4 regions of the Novosphingobium sp. PhB55 genome follow, and region 2 is predicted to be linked to each of the others. Evidence: predicted binding sites of a transcription regulator. Region 2 holds the regulator's gene; each other region holds the start of a gene.
What was found. Region 2 encodes LexA, which represses DNA repair genes until DNA is damaged. Its sites were predicted from a motif close to GTTCCNCNCTTGTTCT; they were not measured.
Positions count from the first base shown of each region.

Region 1: a site for LexA is predicted at 2,787-2,802, ahead of EDF57_RS15125 (MmcB family DNA repair protein). Genes of this name have one in related genera too.
Region 3: a site for LexA is predicted at 1,448-1,463, ahead of EDF57_RS22085 (DUF6771 family protein). Genes of this name have one in related genera too.
Region 4: a site for LexA is predicted at 2,452-2,467, ahead of EDF57_RS20730 (putative DNA modification/repair radical SAM protein). Genes of this name have one in related genera too.

Region 1 covers NZ_SODQ01000005.1:506,646-512,402, reverse strand. The annotation lists gene EDF57_RS15140 (error-prone DNA polymerase) at 1-2,051, shown strand, start outside; gene EDF57_RS15135 (TM2 domain-containing protein) at 2,141-2,455, shown strand; tRNA gene EDF57_RS15130 (tRNA-Arg) at 2,579-2,655, opposite strand; gene EDF57_RS15125 (MmcB family DNA repair protein) at 2,815-3,312, shown strand; gene EDF57_RS15120 (hypothetical protein) at 3,361-3,888, opposite strand; gene EDF57_RS15115 (bifunctional sulfur carrier protein/thiazole synthase protein) at 4,132-4,929, opposite strand; gene thiS (sulfur carrier protein ThiS) at 4,984-5,196, opposite strand; gene EDF57_RS15105 (MerC domain-containing protein) at 5,248-5,619, opposite strand; gene EDF57_RS15100 (COX15/CtaA family protein) at 5,732-5,757, shown strand, end outside.
Region 2 covers NZ_SODQ01000001.1:287,730-293,486, reverse strand. The annotation lists gene trpC (indole-3-glycerol phosphate synthase TrpC) at 1-544, shown strand, start outside; gene moaC (cyclic pyranopterin monophosphate synthase MoaC) at 558-1,043, shown strand; gene EDF57_RS01405 (molybdopterin molybdotransferase MoeA) at 1,040-2,254, shown strand; gene lexA (transcriptional repressor LexA) at 2,388-3,086, shown strand; gene EDF57_RS01395 (ComEC/Rec2 family competence protein) at 3,134-5,347, opposite strand; gene gltX (glutamate--tRNA ligase) at 5,377-5,757, shown strand, end outside.
Region 3 covers NZ_SODQ01000009.1:148,842-154,598, reverse strand. The annotation lists gene EDF57_RS22090 (nucleotidyltransferase family protein) at 682-1,203, shown strand; gene EDF57_RS22085 (DUF6771 family protein) at 1,475-1,666, shown strand; gene EDF57_RS22080 (hypothetical protein) at 1,668-1,964, shown strand; gene EDF57_RS22075 (hypothetical protein) at 2,242-2,424, shown strand; gene EDF57_RS25630 (hypothetical protein) at 2,470-2,637, opposite strand; gene EDF57_RS22070 (Y-family DNA polymerase) at 2,733-3,995, opposite strand; gene umuD (translesion error-prone DNA polymerase V autoproteolytic subunit) at 4,002-4,451, opposite strand; gene EDF57_RS26305 (hypothetical protein) at 4,551-4,847, opposite strand; gene EDF57_RS26300 (hypothetical protein) at 4,873-5,178, opposite strand; gene EDF57_RS22055 (MucR family transcriptional regulator) at 5,458-5,757, shown strand, end outside.
Region 4 covers NZ_SODQ01000008.1:256,413-262,169, reverse strand. The annotation lists gene EDF57_RS20735 (UdgX family uracil-DNA binding protein) at 1-1,112, opposite strand, end outside; gene EDF57_RS20730 (putative DNA modification/repair radical SAM protein) at 1,115-2,365, opposite strand; gene EDF57_RS20725 (acyl-CoA dehydrogenase family protein) at 2,536-3,651, opposite strand; gene EDF57_RS20720 (LuxR C-terminal-related transcriptional regulator) at 3,819-4,592, shown strand; gene EDF57_RS20715 (GMC family oxidoreductase N-terminal domain-containing protein) at 4,629-5,757, opposite strand, start outside.

The sequences.
Region 1 (5,757 bases), on a different contig from region 2:
ACAGCCGCTACGGCCGCGAGCGCGCGGGAATCGCCGCCACGGTGATTCACTACCGCTCGCGCAGCGCCGCCCGCGATGTCGGCAAGGCGCTGGGGCTCAGCGAGGACGTCACCGCCCGGCTCGCCAGCACGGTATGGGGCAGCTACGCCTCGGAATACGACCGCAACCGCTGCATCGAGGCCGGCCTCGATCCCGACAATCCCACGATCGCGCGGGTCAATCACTTCACCGGGACGATCCTGAACTTCCCCCGCCATCTCTCCCAGCATGTCGGCGGTTTCGTGCTGACTCAGGACCGGCTCGACGAAACCGTGCCGATCCACAATGCCGCGATGGAAAAGCGCACGTTCATCGAATGGGACAAGGACGACATCGATACGCTCGGCCTGATGAAAGTCGACATCCTGGCGCTCGGAATGCTGACCTGTATCGGCAAGGCCTTCGCCATGATCGAGACGCACATCGGCCGCCAGTACCAGCTCAGTTCCGTGCCGGGCGACGAGGAAGATCACCGGAGCAACCCTCCCCACGTCAAAGCCGTCTACGAGATGCTCCAGAAGGGCGACAGTATCGGCGTCTTTCAGGTGGAGAGCCGCGCGCAGATGAACATGCTGCCCCGCCTGAGACCTGAGAGGTTCTACGACCTGGTCATTCAGGTCGCCATCGTGCGCCCCGGCCCGATCGAGGGGGACATGGTCCATCCCTATCTGCGGCGCCGACAAAAGATCGAGGACGTCATCTACCCTTCTCCGGCCCCTCCCCACGATCGCGACGAATTGCGCGGTGTCCTCGGCGAGACTCTCGGCGTCCCCCTGTTCCAGGAGCAGGCGATGCGGCTGGCGATCACCGCCGCGAACTTCTCCGATGCCGAAGCCAACCAGCTCCGCCGCGCCATGGCGACCTTTCGCAATGTCGGCACGATCGGCTCCCTGCACAGCAAGATGGTGAACGGCATGGTGGCCCGTGGCTACGAGAAGGACTTCGCCGAGCGCTGCTTCCAGCAGATCAAGGGCTTCGGCAGCTACGGCTTCCCGGAAAGCCATGCCCTCGCCTTCGCGCGGCTGGTCTGGGTCTCGGCCTATATCAAACACCACTACCCCGAGGTCTTCGCCGCCGCCCTGCTCAATTCGCAGCCCATGGGCTTCTATGCCCCGGCCCAGATCGTCCGCTGTGCGCAGGAGCATGGCGTGGAAGTGCGCACCATCGATGCCAACCACAGCGAGTGGGACTGCACCCTGGAACCCAAAGCGAAAGGCGCACTCGCCCTCCGGCTCGGCCTGCGCCAGATCAGCGGCTTTCGCGAGAACTGGGCGGAGCAGATCAAGGCCCACCGCCCTTACACCAACCTCGAAGATCTCGCCCGGCGCGCCAGCCTCCCCCAGCGGGCGCTCAACCTCCTGGCCGATGCCGATGCCCTGCATTCGATCGGTCTGGACCGCCGCGAGGGCCTTTGGGAAGCACGCCGCACGCCAACCGGCGAACTTCCCCTCTTCGCCGCCGCCCGCGCCCGCGAACTGGGAGAGGAACCCCATGCCGCCCTGCCCACCATGCCGCTCTCAGAGGAAGTCGCCGCCGATTACCAGACCACCCGGCTCTCGCTGAAAGCCCATCCGATGTCGTTCCTGCGCCCGGTCTTCGCGGCGGAAGGCGTGCTGCGCTGCGCGGACCTGGCGAAGACCCGAAACGGAAAGCGCGTGAAAGTCGCCGGCGTGGTGCTGGTTCGTCAGCGCCCGGGCAAGGGCAATGCCATTTTCGTCACGCTGGAGGACGAAGGCGGCATCGCCAACGTGGTGATCTGGGCCCGGCTGTTCGAAACCTACCGCCGCCCGGTCATGGCCGCGCGGCTGATGCTGGTGGAAGGTCTGATCCAGCACAGCCCCGAAGGCGTGATCCATGTCATGGCCCAGAGCATCCATGACCGCACGCCCGAGCTGAAACGCCTCTCGGAAGTGCACGAGGCCGAGCCCCAGCTATCCCGCGCCGACGAATTCGTCCGCCCGCAGCACCCGCGCAACGTGCGGGTCCTCCCCCGCTCACGGGACTTTCATTGAGCCGTGCCACCGGCAACTCAAAAAATTCATTGGTTTCTTAATGGCATGCCCATATCGATACGCCCCTTCACTTATCGACGGGGGTATCGATGACCGACACGAATTCATCCACTGCGGCCATGGCCGGCCTGCTCTACCAGGCAAATGCCAAGTCCACCGGCGTCACGTATCTCCTGTGGTTCTTCCTCGGCTCGCTGGGCGCCCATCGCTTCTACGCCGGCAAGACCGCCGGCGGCATCGTCCAGCTCGTCCTCTTCCTGCTCGGCTGGGCGACCATCTGGATCATGGGTTTCGGCCTGCTGTTCCTGATCCCGCTCGGCATCTGGGTGCTGGTGGACGCCTTCCTGATCCCGGGCTGGCTGCGTCAATACAACACCAACCTGGTCCACCGCGTCCTGGCCTGACCCACCCACCTGAAGGGCGGCGCCCGCGCCGCCCGATCACGGCCACCGTGCCCGCCGCATATGCCCGAACAGACACGGCAGAGCATGGCCCGGAAGCCGGTTGATCTTCGCAAATGGAGGAAATGGTGCACCCGACAGGATTCGAACCTGTGGCCTCTGCCTTCGGAGGGCAGCGCTCTATCCAGCTGAGCTACGGGTGCAGTGCCCGCGGCGACTAGCAGAGCATGAGCAGTGTTGCCAGCGCCAAATCACTCCGATCCATCATGGACTTGGGAAAAACCTGTCGGCCGCTCTGGCTGGGCCAGCGCTCCAGATGCCTTGCGGCTTGAAAGTTCCCTCTATGTTCCTATTATGCCGCGATGGCCGAAGCTGATTCTCCGCTCGTTTCTCCCGCTCTTTCTTTCGTCGCCGCCGATGTGGCGCGCGGAATAGGGCGGCTTTTTGCTCGTAACGACATCTGGTGCCTGCCGGAAATGTCGCTGCGCTGCGGGCGCCGCGCCGATCTCATGGGCATCGACGCCAAGGGCCATGTCGTCATCGTCGAAATCAAGGTCTCGCGCGCAGACTTGCTGGGCGACGGCAAATGGCCCGACTATCTGGACTATTGCGACCGTTTCTACTGGGGGCTGCCCCCCTCGCTGGACCGGGCTCCGCTGGAAACCGAGCCGTTCCTGCCCGACCAGTGCGGCGTGATCGTTGCCGATGGCTACGATGCCGAAATCCTGCGCCCGGCGCCGCTGCGCCAGCTTGCCGCGGCACGGCGCAAGGTGGAAACCGAGCGTCTGGCCCGCGCTTCGCTCAGGCGCCTGGTTACCCTGGGCGATCCGCAGACCCTGCAATGGGGCAGCGAAAGCTGACGTGCGGGCGAAACGATCCGGCGCCGAAGCGCCGGATCGGCCCGAAACTCAGGCGATCTCCTTCTCGATCCATTCCGGATAGAACGACGGTTCGCGCTCCGACCAGCCAGATGCCGTGGCCGCCGCTTCGCTGATCGAGTGAAGCAACGTCTTGCGGCGATCGGGGCGGATCTGGGGAAGCGCGGCGGCTCCGCAGAAGGCGCCGGGCAGCCAGGGCCTTACCCAACCGCCAAGCAGGCGTTCGTAAAGGAAACGGAAGGCCGGGAACGATTCGATGCGTTCCTGGGCGAGATCGAAGGCGGCGACGTAAAGCAGCTTGCCCATGAACGCGGCAATGTCATCGAAGCCGAATTCGTCAGGCCGCATCTCGCGCAGCGCGGCGAGATCCGCGTAGGCTTCGTATTGCTTGCGGATCGAGGTGGCTTCGACGCCGTCCCGCGCCCAGAGACCCAGAGCATCCTGCCGGCCCAGTCCCACGTCCAGGCTGCGCCGGATGTAGCGCTGCTCGCAGGGCGTGAAGCTGGCGAATTCCCGCAGCTCGCCGATGGTGATGGTGGCCTTTCCCGTGTGAGTCATGGTCCTGATCCTCGTGACACGGAAGGACAATCCTCCCTGTCACTAGAACCAATCTCCGCCTCTTCGGTTGCTACAGCCTTAACCGGATAATGGTTTGAACCCGATAATAGCCGCAAGATTCTTGCAGTATTTCATTTCGGGACGATTTGAAAATGGCCGTCCGCGGCACTTTTCCGTCACAATCGGCCATGCTGCAGCAGAGCTATCGGCCATCGTGAAGAAAAATGCCCCGCGGCCGATTTCTCAGATCAGGCCGGCGAGCGGGCTGGAGGGATCGGCGTAGCGGCGCTGCGCCATGCGCCCTGCCAGATAGGCATCGCGGCCAGCCTCGACCGCCAGCTTCATGGCGCGAGCCATGCGGATCGGGTCGCGGGCTTCGGCGATCGCGGTGTTCATCAGCACGCCGTCGCAGCCCAGCTCCATCGCCACGGCGGCTTCCGAGGCCGTACCCACGCCAGCATCGACGAGGACCGGCACTTTGGCCCCCTCAACGATCAGGCGGACGGTCACCTTGTTCTGGATGCCCAGGCCCGAGCCGATCGGCGCGCCCAGCGGCATGACCGCCACGGCGCCGGCATCCTCAAGCTGCTTGGCCGCGATCGGATCGTCCACGCAGTAGACCATCGGCAGGAAGCCTTCGTTCGCGAGGATTTCGGTGGCCTTCAGCGTCTCGCGCATGTCGGGATAGAGCGTCCGCGCCTCGCCCAGAACTTCCAGCTTCACCAGATCCCAGCCGCCCGCTTCGCGCGCCAGCCGCAAGGTGCGGATGGCGTCTTCGGCGGTGAAGCAGCCGGCGGTATTAGGCAGGTAGGTGATTTTCCGGGGATCGATGAAGTCGGTCAGCATCGGCGCCTTGGGGTCCGAAACATTGACCCGGCGCACCGCCACCGTGACGATCTCCGCGCCCGAAGCCTCCACCGCCGCCGCGTTCTGTTCGAAATCCTTGTACTTACCGGTGCCGACGATCAGGCGCGAACGGAAGGTCCGGCCAGCGACAGTCCAGGAATCGGTGGTCGAGGAATCGGAGACGGTATCGGTCAAGGTTCGCGTCCTTTCGGGGAACGGGTATGTCAGGGATCGGTCCGGCGAACAGGTTCAGCCACCGCCCACGAAGTGGACGATCTCCAGCACGTCGCCATCGGCCAGCAGCACATCGGCCAGGGTCGAGCGCGGGGCGATCTCGCCATTGCGCTCGACGGCGACCTTGCGGGGATCGAGGCCGATGCCCGACACGAGATCGGCAATCGAGGAACCGGGCGCCACGCGGCGCGGTTCGCCGTTCACGGTGAGGGAAAGTTCTTCAGCCATGGGCCGCAGATAGCGCGGAGAAACGATTTGGAAAGTGCCCAATCGGCACTTTCAATGCGCGCGGTGCAAGTTCCGGATGTGTGCGAAGGCGACTAGCGCGACGCCGAAAATGGTCAGCACCGATTCTGCCAGGCCATGACCGACGACGATGGCCGTGGCCATGAGCGCCAGGCCCAGGCCGCCGATCACCAGCGGTCCCACGCGGCCATGGCGCACGACGCCGAAGCCCAGGGAGATCACGCCGACCACCAGGGCCAGCCCCAGGCCGACGCGGTGAACCTCGGGCGAGAGCAGAACTTCGCCGCCAAGCCCCAGGAAACCCACGAAAAACACGCCGAGAATACAGTGAATCGCGCAAAGACCGCTGAGGACGATGCCTGCCCGGTCCAGCCGGTTTCGAATCGCGATGATGGCGGTGCGCATGAATGCCCATGTATGAGACGTTGTAACATTCATCAAGTCCTGACTGTGTCATGAAACATTCGGTCGACGTGCCCCTTGCGCATTTCGTCGCAAGATCGCAGGGATTTGCGTCATGAGAGTCCCTGACGGTCGCCCCCT
Region 2 (5,757 bases):
ACGCGGCGGTGCGGCCTGCCTCTCGGTGCTGACCGACGCGCCTTACTTCCAGGGCCATGAAGATTTCCTCGTCGAGGCCCGGGCCGCCTGCTCGCTTCCGGTGATCCGCAAGGATTTCATGATCGATCCCTGGCAGGTCGCCGAGGCGCGCTCGATCGGCGCCGACGCGATCCTGATCATCGTCGCCGCGCTGGACGACGTGCTTATGGCCGAAATCGAGGCTGCGGCGCGTGAGCGCGGGATGGACTGCCTGGTCGAAGTCCACAACGAAGACGAGATGGAGCGGGCGAGCCGCCTCAAGTCGCGTCTCATTGGCGTGAACAACCGTGATCTCAAGCGGTTCGCTACCGATATTTCGACGACGGAACGCCTCGCCCCGCTGGCACCCGCCGGCACCCTGCTCGTGAGCGAAAGCGGCATCAACACTCACGACGATCTGGAACGGCTGTCGGCTTGCGGCGCCCGTACTTTCCTCGTTGGCGAGAGCCTGATGCGTCAGGCCGATGTCCAAGCGGCAACCCGCCAGCTCCTCTTCGCAGATTGAGGATAGCCCGCGCTTGAGCAAGTCCCTTACTCACATCGATGCGGAAGGCTCGGCCCGCATGGTCGACGTTGGTGCCAAGGCCGCGACCCGCAGGGTCGCCGTGGCGTCCGGACGGATCACGATGAGCGCCTCGGCCCTGGAAGCGATCCGCGCCGGCAATGCACCGAAAGGCGACGTGCTGGGAACGGCGCGCATCGCGGGGATCATGGCCGCCAAGAAGACGGCGGACCTCATCCCGATGTGCCACCCGCTGACGCTCGACGCCGTGAACCTGGATTTCACGTTCGAGGACAGCGCCGTGCTGGCAGTGGGCACTGCATCGCTGAGCGGCAAAACCGGGGTGGAAATGGAAGCCATTACAGCGGTTTCCGTTGCTCTGCTGACAATTTACGACATGGCCAAGGCGCTCGACAAGGGCATGGTGATCGGTGACATTCGCCTGATCGAAAAGCGCGGGGGCAAATCGGGCGACTGGAAGATCGAGACATCGCCGCGATGATCCCGCCGATCGCTCTGGAAGAGGCACAGGCCCGTCTGCTTGCGCTGGTCGAGCCGCGGCCCATCGAACACGTCGACATCGACAGTGCGCTGGGTCGCTATCTCGCAGCCCCGTTGCTGGCACGCCGGGTCCAGCCCGCCGCCGATATCTCCGCCATGGACGGTTATGCCGTAAGCGAAGGGGACTTGTCCGGACCCTGGCAGGTGATCGGTGAAAGCGCGGCAGGACGGCCTTTCGGTGCAGCCGTCGATCCGGGCCAAGCCGTGCGGATCTCCACCGGCGCCCTGTTGCCCGACAATGCGCGGGCCGTGATCCTGCAGGAGGATGTCGACCGGAACGGCGATCGCCTTGCCCTCACGGGAGAGGCGCCCTCACCAGGCCACAAGCACGTCCGCTTCCGCGGCATGGATTTCGCCGATGGAGCGCCGCTGCTCGCCGCCGGGGCACTGATCGGACCGGCCCAGGCCGGTCTTGCCATTTCGGCGGGCCACCGACATCTCGCCGTCCGCCGCCGCCCCCGGCTCACCGTGATCGATAGCGGCGATGAATTGTCCGGCGATCCCGAATGCTGCGCAGCCCATCAGATACCCGCCAGCAACGGCGCCATGCTGACCGCTCTTGCGCGTAGCGTCCCCGTCGATGCAAATCGAAATGGACCAATCCCCGACGATCTGGACGCTCTGGTCGCCGCCTTCGACGCGGCCGCCGATGCCGACGTGATCGTGACGAGCGGGGGAGCGTCAGTGGGCGATCACGACCTTCTTCGGCCGGCACTGGAAAAATGGGGCGCGGAAATCGACTTCTGGCGCGTCGCTATCAAACCCGGCAAACCGCTCATGGTCGCGACACGGCAGACGGCAGGGCGTCGTCAACTGGTGATCGGGCTTCCCGGCAATCCCGTGTCCAGCCTGGTAACTGCATATTTCTTCGTTCTTCCCGTACTGCGCGCATTTCTGGGCGCTTCGCAGCCCTTACCCCGCGCGATTGCCACCAGGCTTTCGGCACCTTTGAATACGGTGGGTGCGCGCCGCGAATTCCTGCGGGGATCTTGGGACGGTGAGGCGGTCCATGCCCTCTCGCTACAGGATAGCGGCGCCTTGTCCTCACTTGCCGCCAGCAATGTCCTGATCGACCGGTCGGCGCATGCCCTCGCCGCTGATCGCGGTGATCCGGTTCAGGTGTTCTTGCTCCAAAATGGCGGTATTGCTTGACGATACTCTATTCGTTGCATAATTGTTCCCTCATTGTTCGCAGACAAGTTCCCTGAACGACACATCAAGTCAGCCGGGGCCGGTTCGTCGGGCGATTCAGGCCAAGTGCCACAGAACACATGAGGCTAAGCAGATGTTGACGCGCAAGCAGCACGAATTGCTCCGGTTCATCCAGGTCCGGCTTGAAGAAAGCGGCATTTCCCCCAGCTTCGAGGAAATGAAGGAAGCGCTCGATCTCAAGTCGAAGTCGGGCGTCCATCGATTGATTTCCGCGCTGGAGGAACGTGGCTTCATCCGCCGCCTTCCCAACCGTGCCCGCGCTCTCGAAGTGCTCCGCCAGCCCGAAGATGCCACGAGCAAGCCGGCCAAGGCCGCGGCTGCGGTATCGGCGGCGCGTGGCGGCAACGCCGCACCTTCCCGTCCGGCGGCGGTAGCCAGGCCAGCCAACGATGTGATCGAAATCCCCCTACATGGTCGTATCGCCGCGGGCGTGCCGATCGAGGCCCTGGAAGGCCAGTCCTCGCTGCCGGTGCCTGCGGCCCTGCTCGGTGCAGGCGATCATTATGCGCTGGAAGTCTCGGGCGACTCGATGGTCGATGCCGGCATTCTCGACGGAGATTTCGCACTCGTAAAGCGGACCACCACGGCCAGGGATGGCGAGATCGTCGTCGCCCTTGTCCGGGGCGAGGAAGCGACGCTCAAGTATCTGCGCCGGGAAGATGGCATGGTGCGCCTCGATCCCGCGAACGCCGCTTACGAACCGCAGATCTACGGACCTGACGAAGTAGAAGTCCAGGGCAAGCTGGCAGGCCTGCTGCGCCGCTATCATTGATCCATCTCAGGAGGGCGCCCTGTTCGCCCTCCTGAGGCCAGCGGTCGCTAATACCATCCCTTGCGTTCGACCATGGCCGGCGCAGCGGGTTTCCACCAGCCATGATTTCCTTGCCCCTCCGCCACGGTCGTCACACTGCGGCTTGCAAGATCGATAGTCAGCCCGCCCGTTCGATCCAGCATCTGGCGATCAACTTTGAGCCACTTCGGTCGGCAGGTCCTCGGCAAGCGGCGCTCGGCAATCACCACGTCGGCCCACCCGCACGCCTCGGACAGTTGCATCTCGGGGACGATGGCCCTCCCCCGCGCGATCAACACATGCCGAGCCTCCACGCCGTGACGTAGCTCGACGGCGCAGAAGTCCGCGTTGCATCGCGTTCCGGGCGCCGTCTGCGCATTGATCGGGACCTCTCGCGTCCCGGCAACTTCCATGAGGTTGTCCAGGGCGAAATCGCCGGAACCGGCGCGGAGCATCACGAGCCGATGGCTCTCGGGATCGATCCAGCCCACATGGCGGCCATCGCCCGAAACCATGATGTCCGGAACCGGAATGAGCATCAAGCCGAAGAAACCGGCAGCTATAGGCAAAATCCCCCATAGCCGGATGCGACTGTCCCAAAGGCCCAGCCAGAGCCCTCCAGCAACAAACAACGCAAAATGCCACCCACTCATCGTGGGCATCACCCGAACGGCTCGCGGTTCCGCGGCTATGAAGCGGGCGATGGCCAGCAGGGCGTCGATAGCGTGGTTCGCCAGCCACCACACCGGACCTCCAAGCCCAACCACATCGAGCAGCAGCGCCAGGGCGACGAAAGGCATGATGACCAGCGTCGTCAAAGGGATCGCGATCACATTGGCGACAGAACCATAGAGGCCGGCACGATGGAAATGGAACAGGGCGATGGGCATCAACGCAAATTCGATCGCAATGCCGGTGATCAGGATCATCGTGAGGTTGCGCACGGCCTTGAACGGCCAGGCCTCTTCCCGGGGTGCCAACCAGCGCTTCAGCGGCTCTGCATTGCCGAGTGCCACCAGTACCATCACCGCCGCGAAGCTCATCTGGAAGCTGGGACCGACGACCGACTCGGGCCAGATGACCAGCACGATGACAGCCGCCACCGCCAGCAAGCGCATGGACAGCGCTTCACGGCCCCATGCCATGGCAGCGAGAACGAGCAGAGCGCCCAGGAAAGCCCGCATGGTAGGCACCTGCGAGCCGCTCAGCAGCGTGTAACCCAGCCCCGCGGCCGCACCGCATGTTGCGGCCAATATCGGCAGGCGGACCCTCAGGGCCAGTGCCGGGAAAAGGGCCAGAAGGCGCAATACGACGAAATAGACGCAGCCGATCACGGCACTCACGTGAAGTCCGCTGATCGACAGAAGGTGAGCCAGGCCCGCATCGCGCATGGCCTGGGCATCACCCTGGCCGATCGCGCCCATGTCTCCGGTCGTCAGCGCTGCCGCGATACCGCCCGGCGACCCCGCGAGATGCGTCGTTATATGACGGGACAACGCGGCACGCTGGTCGGCGAGCCAATCGCCTCCACGCCCGAGCGATATCACTTCGACCGGCGATGTAATCGAGCCCGTGGCCGACAGGCCCGAAAACCAGGCCGCGCGCGCAAAATCGTATCCACCAGGGAACATGGGTGATGCCGGAGGGGTAAGCCGGCCCCGGAACCGAATGACCGCACCGGTGCTCAGCGGCTGTTCCCGCAGCGCGGTCGGCAGGTTGACCCTGACCTTGATGGACCGCCCGCTTCGTGGCTCTCGCAACGCCAGTGTCAGCCGATCCCGCTGCAGCGCCGGCTGCTCTTCGAGCGACAGGACCCGGGCCGTGAAGATGCCCGACATGGTCCGCTCTATGGCCGGTTGCCCGACGATTTCCGACCGGGTCCAGATCGACAGGCACCCTGCCAGGACGACCAGCGATAGCGAAAGGATCGCCTGTCTGATATAAGGAAACCGAGCCGATCCCACGTGCCAGTTCAATGCGAATAATGCAATCGCGACGCATACTACGCAAAGGGCTGCCCATGTCGCTGCAGACGACAGGAAAAACCAAGCAATTGCGCCAGTTCCAAAGGCCACGGCCAGCCACGGCGCTCTGGTGAAACTGCAGTTCGAAAGAAAACACTCGACACCCGCCAAACCGCTCGACAAGTGGCTCTTGCTGATCCATGGGCGATGCTGCAATGCAGCGCCTCCGGCTAAAACCGGACGCTCGAAATCAACCGTCGTGGCGGCGTGGCTGGCCATGGCGAGCATAGGACAGGAAGGTTATTAGAATGGCAAGCGGCAGTGCATCGAGCGGAGCGGCGGCAAGCAAGGCCGTCGTCACGCGCTTTGCCCCCTCGCCCACGGGTTATCTCCATATCGGAGGCGCTCGTACCGCTCTCTTCAACTGGCTTTTCGCCCGTCACCACGGCGGCAAGTATCTGCTTCGCATCGAGGACACCGACCGCGCGCGCTCGACCGAGCCGGCGATCGAGGCGATCTTCGACGGACTGACCTGGCTCGGCCTCGATGGCGACGAACCGGCGGTGTTCCAGTTCGCCCGTTCGGACCGCCATGCTGAAGTGGCCGCCGATCTGTTGGCTAACGGCCATGCCTATCGCTGCTACCTCACGACCGAGGAACTCGCCGAACGCCGCCAGAAGGCGCAGGAA
Region 3 (5,757 bases), on a different contig from region 2:
GGCGCCTGCACCCGCAGACACGCCCGGTCGCTTGGCGATCGGGATGGCCAGGGCCGGAACGAAGTGGAGGAGCCCCGCGCGGTACGCGCGGGCTTGCAGGGGCCGGCGGCGGGCCTAGACGGGCGGCGAGCCCACCCCCGGCTTTGCCCGGGAGAGGCTCACAAATGGTGCCGCGCGCGGGCGCAGCACGCGCGCGTCTGCATCCGGCCGGCCTGCCCGGCCGCCTAGCGCCAGCGATCGTGGCCATGAGGACGAGACCCGCCCCGCGGGGCTCGGTGCCGCCGCGCGGGATCGCAGGGCGATCAGCCCGCCCGCGCGCGGCATAGAGCGCGGTCGCGCCGCCCGGCGCGAGGCGCAATGCCGGCGGTGCAAAAACCGGCGCGTTTCATCGCTACTGACCGCGGGGCCGATAGCATGTTCCATCGCTACCGGCCGAAGGCCGATACCGGAGGGAAACACGATAGCTCGCGGCGAGGCAGGTGTCCGTGCTCGGATACACGGAAAAGCCGCGCGGCCAGGAGGCCCATTCCCAGACGGCTCGGAGTTTCGTAGCATCCCTCGATGCTATCGTCCCTGCGCCCATGTTCCGTCCCCCCATCCCCTGTCCCCCCATCCCCTGGCCAACCATCGCCCGTCTACGCATCCCCCGTCCACACATCCTCCGTCCAGCTGTGCTCCATCTTGCGTGCCGACGCTCTCCGCTGGCACCTGCTGGGAATAGTGGAGACGCTTTGCCTGCCGGACTGCTGGATCGGTGCAGGCTTTGTCAGGAATGCCGTGTGGAACCACCTTCACCAGGGCGCCGTTGCTGCGCCCGAAGGCGACGTCGATGTGATCTGGTATGATCCCGATTGCACGAACGCTGCAGAAGATCGCAGGCTTGAGGATCATTTGAAGACGCTGGAGCCTGCGATCGCCTGGTCAGTGAAGAACCAGGCCCGGATGCATCGCCGTAACGGGGATTCTCCTTACACTTCTGCCACCGATGCCATGCGCTACTGGCCGGAAACGGCGACCGCGGTTGCCGCCAGACGCATCGGGCTGGATGGCTGTGAAATCGCAGCCCCTTACGCCCTTGATGACCTCTTCAATCTCGTGTTGCGGCCAACGTTCCGCTTTCGCGCCGAAAAACGCGCCGCCTACGAGGATCGGATACGGTCCAAGGGCTGGATTGGCGCCTGGCCGCTTCTCACAATGGCGTGAACCTGGTTCAGCCCTGAAACCGAGCAAGGGTTCTTGGCCGGAGCGCAGACCAGTCTCGCGGCCGCGGAACATCCGATCCGGTCGCGTCGCGGCCCGTGCCACTGCGGCGCGGCACATCCGCTCGCCATGCCTGCGAGCCGGCACCCGTGGGCCCGGCCTGCCCGGTCAGGAAAGGCAGATACCTGCCCGCACCGGCCCCATCCCCCATTGCCGGCAGTCCGGCGCAAACCTGCCGATTGCCGATGTTCTTCTTATGTTCTATACTCGAGCCATGGAACGAATCGACCCCCAGCAACTCTCGGAGGCCATCCTGACCGCTCCTGCGTGGGCCCGGGTCGGCATCACCATGCCTGACGCGCGCATGCGCGAGCGAGCTGCCAGCGAACTGGCACAAGCCATTGTCGAGAAGCTCGCCGATTATCCCGGCATTGCTCACCCCGACCAGCTCAGGCTCTTCCCGTGACGTGAGCCCGAACATTTCCTTTCAGGATCTGGACGACTTTCTCGAACAAAAGGCCAATCTGGAAGCAGTGTGCGGCACCTGCGGGCACCGGGGCGTCCTCGATGCGGCAAAAGTCTACCGCTGGTTCCTGTGCCATGCCTGGAATACTGCAACGGCAGTCGCTCACCTTCACCTGAGATGTTCCAAGTGCAAAGGCCGTCCAGGCTCCATCCGCCCCTCTTCCAACGTTCCGGACCGGCCGCGATGGATGTCCTCGCAGCAGGACTGGTCGAACCTGACCCGGCGCCTGCGAAACTGACGCCGCCCTATCATTTTTCTGCACCACGGTGTCTGGAGCCGGCGGTCCGCCCGGACGCTGCGCGTCCGTATCAGGCCAACAAGCTGGCCATAATTTAAATGAAATGGCGCACTCATCTCGGCGAGTGCCAATAGGTTTCCATGCCCATAATAGAAACCGGCACATCTTCTCACACGGCTTTCACAAATCTGAAAAACCATGTAATTAAGGAGAGGAAAGGTAAGCGTAAATAGGCGCGAATAAATGCGTGATGCCGCTTGCCATTTGGGAGAAATCGATGCGCGAGCCGCATAGCCGTGATGGAATGCGCCACGATTTGACGCCGGGCCGGCTTGAGGACGAGATCTGCGAGACGGACAGCCTGGCAAAAGCGCAGCAAAAGGCCGCCGATGCCGACCGTTTGCGGCGCAGGCCGCCAGGCCGCGGCATGTCGCTTCCGATCCCGTTCTTTCGCAACTGAGCCATTAAACGGCAGCCGCCGCCCCCCGAGACCTGATGTCCAGGCTTACCGCTTGACGGCAGCCACGCTCGGGTGTTTTTCGATATGCACGACATTCGCCGCAGCGTAGACAGCGATCAGGATCGTCAAAGCGACGACGGCGACCCGCAGGAGCGTTTGTCCTGCGCGGCCGGGCATCGGGGTACGGCGCGCCAGCGCCCTTCGTTCACGCATCGATATGCACCTCATGGGCCCTGTGTCCTGGACATCTGCGGTCCAGTGCGGCGATAATCGCATGCGGGGCCTGGAAGTTCCAGACCTCTTCAGGATTACCGCGCGATCGGCACCTGATCGATCCGCGTGGTCCACGAGGGGCTCTTGAAGGTTCGCCGGGTATCGTAGGCTTTCGCGCCCATGCCTTCGGACCCCAGGCGCAGGGTCTGCCGCCCGAACTTTCCATTGATCTCGTCAAGCGCGGCCAGCAAGGCGGGAGACCTCGTGTCCACCCCGGCGAACATGTCGAGCTGGCCCCTTGCCTCTGCCTCGAGCCCTTCAAGCATCACGCCGCACTTGGTATAGACGGCGCCGGGCTCGAACATGGCCTCGGCCATGCGCCCTGCCATGCCGGCAATCACGCGCGGATCGTTGGAGGCAGGAGAAAGGCGCCCGGTCCGCGTGGCGGAAGGCGCACCCGGCTTGAAGCGATTACCATGCGCGAAGGCAATCAGCCGGCTTGCCTCCAGCTGCTGGCCCCGGATCTTCTCGGCGGCGCGGACCGCGCGCCGAACCATGGCCTCGCGCAGCGCCTCGCGCTCACGCACCGGTTCGCCGAAGCACCGGGTGACGGCAGTCGACTTGAGCGCAGCGGGTTCAGGCTCGAACCCTGTGCATTCGGTGCCGCCCAGTTCGCGCACCAGGCGCTCGAGCACGACGGTCCCCACATCGCGCGCGACTTCGGGAGGCAGCGCGGCGAGATCCGCCGTCGTCCTGACGCCAAGCGGGCGCAGCCGCCTGGCCATGGCAGGACCGATGCCCCAGACCTCCTCGATCGGCCAGGCCGCGAACAGCCGGCGGCGCAGGCCTTCATCGTGAAGGTCGACGACGCCGTTCCAGACCTTCTCCGAGGCCTTGGCGAGCGCATTGGCCACCTTGCTCAGCGTCCGGGTCGGCCCGAGACCGATGCGCGTGGGCAATCCCACCGAGCGCTTGACCGCCGCGCGCACCCGGTGCGCCATCTCGACATCGCCCAGTCCGCTCGGCAGCACCGGCAGCCGGAAGAAGGATTCGTCGATCGAGTAGATTTCGACGGTATCGGTGAACTCGGCGATGACGGCATTGAAGCGGCGGTTCATGTCGGCATAGAGTTCGTAGGACGAGGAGCGGTACTGGATGCCGTGACGCTCCACGATGTCGCGGATCTTGAACATCGGCGCGCCCATCTTGATGTGGAGCGCTTTGGCCTCGGCCGACCGGGCAATGGCGCAGCCGTCGCCGTTGGAAAGCACGATCAGCGGCACGCCGCGCAGCGAGGGGTCGAACACCCGCTCGGCGCTGCAGTAGAAATTCTCGATATCGAGGATAGCCCAGGACACGGGCGATCAGGCCTGGAGGTTGCGCACGCTGGCGCGCACGACGCCCCAGACCTCCACGGTCTCGTCGGCGACGACGGCCTCGTAGCGCATCTGGCTGTTGCGGGCCTCGAGCGTGGGGACCCCGTCCCGGAAAGCGAGCTGACGCACGACAAAGCCGCCGTCGACGACGGCAATGACGATGCGGCCGTGCACGGGCTTTGCATCGCGGTCGACCACGACGACGTCGCTGTCGAAGAGCCCGACATCGATCATCGAACTGCCGCTGACCCGGAACACGAAACTCGCCGCCCGGTCGAGCCGCAGCAGCTCGACAAGATTGATCGCCGATTCCTCCCAGTCCTGCGCCGGCGATGGAAAGCCGGCACCGGCCGCGCCGACGACGCGAAGCCGCCATTCGCGGGGCAGCTCGGCAAGCGGCAGGGGAATCGAGGGGGGCAAGGCGAAGCCGGTGGACATGACCCCCCATAACGCAAACAGGAACAACATGGGAACAGGTTAAAAACAAACAATGAACGACAAACCTGATCCACGAAAGCAACCGCTTGTTTCGCGGCGTTATTTTCTCCGCAGGCGCTCCGCCCACCGCGCCCGGAAGACCGGCGCGCGCAAGGTCATCCGGCCAGCCCCGAAGGACCGCTGCAAGGAGACGATCGCCGCGTAGCAGCCCTGCAGCCAGGTCGTCAGGTCCTCGGGGCGAGGTATCGTGATCATGGCCCTGGGGTGGGCCGGCCCTATCAGCTTGGTGGGATCGCAGGTCACCGCCGTGAAACCATGGCCCGCAGCGGTTCGCTGCCAGAGACCAGCGGCGGCAAAGACCGGCTGATTGCGCGCGCCAAGCCGCATCTCGCCCATGAGCGGCGGCCCGAGATCGTGCTTGTCAGGGATGAACGCTCAGAACCGGGTGAGCGGGACGGGGCAGCGGCTCTCCGGCAAGCCGCCGCCGCTGAGGCTTTTCGGGCCGGCGTACATTGGTCATCGGCCAGGCCGCCGGCCTGCCGGGCACCTCCCGGGACATTCCGTCCCAGGCGCGTTTCGCGAGCTCTTCGCGGATCACGTAGTTGCAGCTCCCAGGGCACAGCTCCTGCAGCGCGAAGGGATTGCCGCGCGGGCGCGCGGTGAAGAGCCTCCCCGCGGATCCGAACAGGGTTTCCGGCTCGCCCAGCAGGCGCGCAGGGTTGCACATGTCAGTGCCTCTCCTGTCAGCGCTCACCAGCTCCCACCCTTAGATGCGCGCGGCCAGCAATCGCCCATTTACCATCCCCGTTCTAAAAATCGAAGTGTCGCATCTGCGGAAAAGATCGTGAGGCTTGGCGAGCGGCAATCATATCCGAACGAATTAAGCACCGAAACGCTGCAACCGCACATAACCCAAGACATACCCGTGCCAAGCACTTGCATAAGACGGTCGGCGGTGTTTGAATGCGCCGGACAATAACACGAGAATTCGGGTAGCTTAAGCACAATGGCCGACGAAACACTTCTGGTCCTAGCGACCGATATCATCTCCGCGCATGTAAGCCACAACAAGGTGGCGTCGGATAGCCTGCCCGATCTTATCAGCGCGGTCTACGGTTCGCTGGCCGGCCTTGGCAAGCCCCCCGCGCCGGCCGCCGAAGCGCGTACACCGGCCGTCTCGATCCGTGCATCGGTCAAGCCCGACGCCATCACCTGCCTCGAGTGCGGCAAGAAGTTCAAGACGCTTCGCCGCCACCTCGGCACAGATCACCAGCTCACGCCTGACGAGTACCGCAAGCGCTGGAAC
Region 4 (5,757 bases), on a different contig from region 2:
GGCTCGAACTTGAAGTGCTTGACGGCATTGGTGATGTAGGCCCGGGTCCGGTCGATACCGACTTGCGCCATGGCGCGGTCGAACACGGCGCCGGCAGGACCGACGAACGGCCGGCCGGCCAGATCTTCCTGGTCGCCGGGCTGTTCGCCCACGATCATGATCTCGGCATCGTGCGGCCCTTCGCCGAAGACCGTCTGCGTGGCCGGTTTCCACAGGGGGCAGCGCTGACAGCCTTCCGCTTCCCCGGCCAGCAGCACCAGCGCTTCCGGCCCCCCTGCCTGACCGCGTATCTGACCGCGCCCGGAGCCTTTACCGCGTTCGGGCGCGCTGCGGGCCTGTTCGATCATTTCCAGCTCGCGCTTGCGCGCACCGGCGATGAGCTGCGGCACCAGGGCCGTTTCCGGCATGTTCTTCCAGTATTTGCGCGGCATCTCCTTCAGCATCGCCTGCGGCATGACCCGTGCGGGGTTGAAGATGGCGCTGTAATAGGCCTTCCACACGCTCTCCACCGGGTCGTCTCCGGGGGCGTCGGCGCGCGTGGCGGGCGGACCTTCGGCCAAGGCCATGCCGTCCCAGTGCAGCGAGCCGCGCGGGGTCAGGATCGACCAGCGCATATTGGTGAAGCGATCGACGAAGAAGCCGGCATTGGCACGCAGGATATGATGTTCGGGCTCGAACCAGGCAATGAAGCGTGGCCCATCCTGGTCCGCCAGTTCGCGGAACCGCACGAAGGCGTGCATCTTGTGGCTATCGCGGCGGACGTTGCGCGCCAGACCCTCGATCCGGCGCACCAGCGGGTCGGCGCGGTCCTGAAGCGCCTGGGGTTGGGCCAGCAAGCGGAGCAGGAGAGTGTAGAGCAGCGAAAACCGTTCCGGCTCGCTATGCAGCGCGGCATCGCGCGCGAGATCGAGGAACTTTCGCGTAACCCGCAAGGGCGCGATGCGGGCATGGCCGCCCGCTACGCCTGCAGCCTCACCGGCGAAAAGGTCCACGGCGCCGTCTCCGACCTGCCAGACGATGTCCGACGGCGCCACGCCCTCGCTGGCGAAGGCACGGGCGGCAAGGCGCCAGCCCTCGAAATCGTCTTCGCTTTCCAGGCGGGCGACGCGCATGGTCAGGCCGCGAACAGTTCCAGCTGGGTCGCCTGGGGCGTGACCAGCGGGCGCAAGTCGGCGCGGTCCAGCAGGCCGGTCGGGCGCCAGTCGGCGGTGACGATGAAGGGGCGCAGCTTCTTTACCGAAACGGTCATGCGCGCCACGTCGTCCAGCCGCAGCGTGCGCCAGCGCCTTGCGGCCAGGATGGCCTCAACCGCCTTGATGCCCAGGCCGGGAATGCGCAGCAGCATCTCGCGCGGCGCGCGGTTCACGTCGATCGGGAACCGATCGCGAAATTGCAGCGCCCAGGCGAGCTTGGGGTCGATGTCGAGCGGCAGCATGCCGGTGGCGGGATCGGCGGCCGCGCTCACTTCCTGCGGGGAATATTGATAGAACCGGATCAGCCAGTCCGACTGGTAGAGCCGGTGCTCGCGCATGAGCGGCGGGCGGCGCAGCGGCAGGACGGTGCTGGCATCCGGGATCGGGCTGAAGGCCGAATAATAGACGCGTTTCAGGTCGAACTTGTCGTAGAGCGAGGCCGCGCGCGTCACGATGTCGCGGTCGGTGGCGGCATCGGCGCCGACGATCATCTGGGTCGATTGCCCGGCGGGCGCGAAAGCGGGTGCGGAGCGGAAGCGCTTGCGGGCATCGGCGCCGTCTTCGATGGCCGAGCGCATCGTGCCCATGGCACCTTCGATGCGGGCCTGCGATTTTTCGGGCGCCAGCCGCAGCAACCCGCTGGCCGTGGGCAATTCGACATTGATGGATACCCTGTCGGCATGGCGCCCCGCCGCTTCGACCAGCATCGGATCGGCGTCCGGGATCGTCTTCAAGTGGATATAGCCGCGAAAATCGTGATCTTCGCGCAGGGATCGCGCCACTTCGACGATCTGCTCCATCGTATAGTCAGGCGTGCGGATGATGCCCGAGGACAGGAACAGCCCTTCGATGTAATTGCGGCGATAGAAGTCGAGCGTGAGGTCGACCACTTCCTTGGCCGTGAACCGCGCCCGCCGCACGTTGGAGGACTTGCGGTTGATGCAATAGTGGCAATCGAAAATGCAGCTGTTGGTCAGCAGCACCTTGAGCAGGCTGATGCAGCGCCCGTCCGGCGCATAGGCGTGGCATATGCCGCCGCCGCCCAGCGTCGAGCCAATCCCCTTCCCATCGCGCGAATCCCGCTTCTTGACGCCGGAGGAGGAGCACGAGGCATCGTACTTGGCGGCATCCGCCAGGATCGTGAGCTTTTCGGCGATTTCGAGCGCGGGCATTTCGCGGGACCTTGCTTTCCGCGCCATCGGCAGCGCGGCGGTGAAGGTGCAAACTGGCGCATCGCTCCCGCGGATGCAATGAAAATGTTCCCTATACGTTCTGATTGCGCGATCGTGGCAGGAAGAGGGCATAGCAAGGATCTGCGCGCCTGCGGCGCGTGCCGCCCCGCTCAGTTCAGCAGGCGGGCGTAACGATCGAGCGCCGCTTGCGGCCCTTCCGGCCACCGGGAGAGCACCAGCAGCCGCTTGTGTCCTGCCCCGATCGCCAGTTCGTCGGTCACGCCCATGCCGCCATGGAACTGCACCATCTCATGCGCCAGAGTAAGCGCCGCCTCGCAGATGAACGCGCGCGCGCCGCTTACCGCCTCGGCGAAGCGATCGCCCTCCCAGGTCACGAGCGCGAGGTTCAGCAGGGCGCGGCTTTGCTCGATGGCAGCATATTGGGCCACCATGCGGTGCTGGATCGCCTGGAAAGAACCCAGTGCGGCCCCGAACTGGTCGCGGGTCCGGACATAGTCGAGGGTATCGTGGAAAATGCGCTCCATGATGCCGAGAGCCTCGGCGCAGCGAGCGAGATCCGCGAGTTGCTGGACCTCTTCGATCTGCGCGGTGCCGCCCTGGAGGCGGTGGCTTTCCGGTATGTGCACGCTCTCAAGTGCCAGCGAGGAGGCGATGGAGCCGTCCGCCAATGGCCAATCGCGGCGGCGGAGGCCGGGCGTGTCGACGGGGACGAGGAACATGGCTTCGGCCTCTTCGCCGGCCTGGCCGGAAGGGCGTGCCGAGACGATGTAGCCGTCCGCGCCGCCGCCGGCGATGGAATAGGGCTTGGCACCGTCCAGCCGGTATCCGCCCTGTTCCGGGGTGGCCGTGGTCGCGATCGCGCCGTTTCCGCCCCGCATGCCGGTTTCGGCATGGGCGAGGGCGAGGCGCCTGCTGCCGGTGAGCAAGTCGCCGAGCCATTCGTCCCGCAGGTCCTCGCGCGCGGTCAGGGCGAAGAGGCGTCCCGCCAGCACCGAAGCCTCGGCCAGCGGCTCCACCACCATGCCGCGTCCCAGCGCCTCGAAAATCGTGGCTATGCCGGTGGCGTCCAGGCTGAGCCCGCCCAGTTCCTCGGGGAAAGGCGCGGCGATCAGGCCCAGTTCGCCCAGCAATGCCCAGTTCTTGCCGGAAAAGCCGCCCGGCTCGGCCAGGAAGGTGCGACGGCTAGTATGGTCGTACGTATTGGTGACGAAGCGCTCGGTGAGCGCCTTGAGCATTTCCTCGTCTTCGCTGAGATCGAAATTCACGTGGCTCTCCCGTCTGTCACACGGATGTAGCACCAGCCGTGGGAGCATCTCCGCTAGGCAAAAGACTAGTGTGCAAAAGACTAGGCCCGAACGGGCCGGATTTGGGCTTTCGAGCAATTGTGCACCCTGCCGGGGCGCGTTAAGCTCCACGGCAAGAGAGGAAAAACATGTCGCTGTTGTCACAGGAAAACATAGACGCCGTGCGCGTCTCGTCGCCGGCGGAGATCCGCCCGGCGGCGGAGGCCTTCCATCGCATCGCCATGGACCTGGGTTTCAGGGCCGCCCCCGCGCACGACATTGCCGACAAGCGCACGCCGGTCGATGCCGAGGGCAAGGTTCTGGCCATCGAGGTGTTCGGCTGGGCGGACGATGAAAGGGTCTGGTGGCGCAATTCGCGCATCGCGCTCGATTCCCCGCTCACCACCGCCTGCCGCTTCGAAAGCCAGCCGTTCTGGGCCAATGCCGAAGGTTTCCGCACGCGCGAGCCCAACGCCTACCTCCAGTCCATCGACATCGCCAATTTCGAGCAGCGCGCCATGACGCGGGCCTGCATCGCGGTGCCGGTGCACTTGCCGTTCGGGCAGATCGGCGCAGTGAGCTTCAACCCGCTGGACCGCGACCGGACCGATCTTTCCGAAGACTTCCTGCGGCTGTCCGACGCGCTCGGCCTTTATGCGCGCACGTTCATCGCCACTTACGTCCAGGTGATGGGTTCGACCCAGGCACTGCCGCCCGGTTCGCGCCTTTCCAAGCGCGAGGTGGAATGTCTGCGCTGGGCGGCGATCGGCAAGACCGATCTGGAGATCAGCATGATCATGTCGCGCAGCCGCGCGACGGTACGGTTCCACATCCATAATGCGGCGACCAAGCTGAACGCGGTGAACCGCAGCCAGACGGTCTTCAAGGCAGCGCAGCTCGGGTATATTTCGCTGCACAATTGAGGTTGCAAGGCGCGTCGTCCCGCATGGCGACGGGCTTTACCGCAGCCTGTCTTCCAGCATCAGCTTCGCGCCGCGCAGGCCCAGCGCCATGGCGGGAGCATTGGTGTTGCCCGTGACATGGCCGGGCATCACCGAGCAGTCCGCCACCCGCACGCCGCGCACGCCTTTCACCCGCAGGCGGGCATCGACCACGGCGTCAGGGTCGTCGCCCATGCGGCAGGAGCGGATCGCATGGAGCCCGCAGCTGGACAGGCGGCGGAAGGCAGCCAGGATCTCTCCGTCGCTCTCCACTTCCGCGCCGGGCACCAGTTCGGGTCCGACCATCTGCCCCAGCGGCGCTTCGGCGATGAAGGCGCGCATCTTGCGTACCAGCGCGACGGCGGAGCGGCGATCGTGCTCGGTCGTCAGAAAGTTGTGGCGGATATCGGCCGGATCAGCCGAGTTCGGCCCCGAAGCCCGCACCGCGCTCTCGCTGGTGAGGCGCAGCAGCTGGCCGTAGATGGTGACGCCGGGGAGCGGGTCGATCTTGTCGAGCGGGACCGGATCCTTGTCGTCGCCGACCTTGAAAGTGTAGCCGCCAAGGTAGAACTGCGCGTCGGTGCGGCCGTCGGGATGAGCGACATTGCAGAAGGCGCCGACTTCGAAGGGGCCGGTCGCCAGCACGCCGTCATGGCGCAGCAGATAGCGCAGCATGGCCAGCCCCGCGCCCAGGCCGAAGAAGCTGCGGTTGGTGCCGCGTCCGTGCTCGAGCCGGAACGGGATCGAGATCGACAAATGCTCGATCATCCGCTCGCCCACGTCGGGGGAATGGACGAGCGGGGCGATGCCCGCCGCCCGCAGCCGCTCGGTGTCGCCGATGCCCGATCGCTGCAGCAGCAGCGGGCTTTCCATGGCCCCCGCGCTCACCACGATCTCCCCGGCGCAATCGAAACGCTGGGGGCGGCGGTTTACGAGCGCATCCAGCCCTACGGCGCGGGTGCCGTCGAACACGATCCGCTCGGCCAGCGCGCCTGTCACCACGGTCAGGTTCGGCCGTCCGCGCGCCGCTGCCAGATACGTGCGGGCAGAGGATTCGCGGCGTCCGTTTCGGATGTTATGGCTGTAATAGCCGACGCGCGGCCCGGTTTCCGCGTTGAGGTCGTCCACCCGCGTGAGTCCCAGCGCC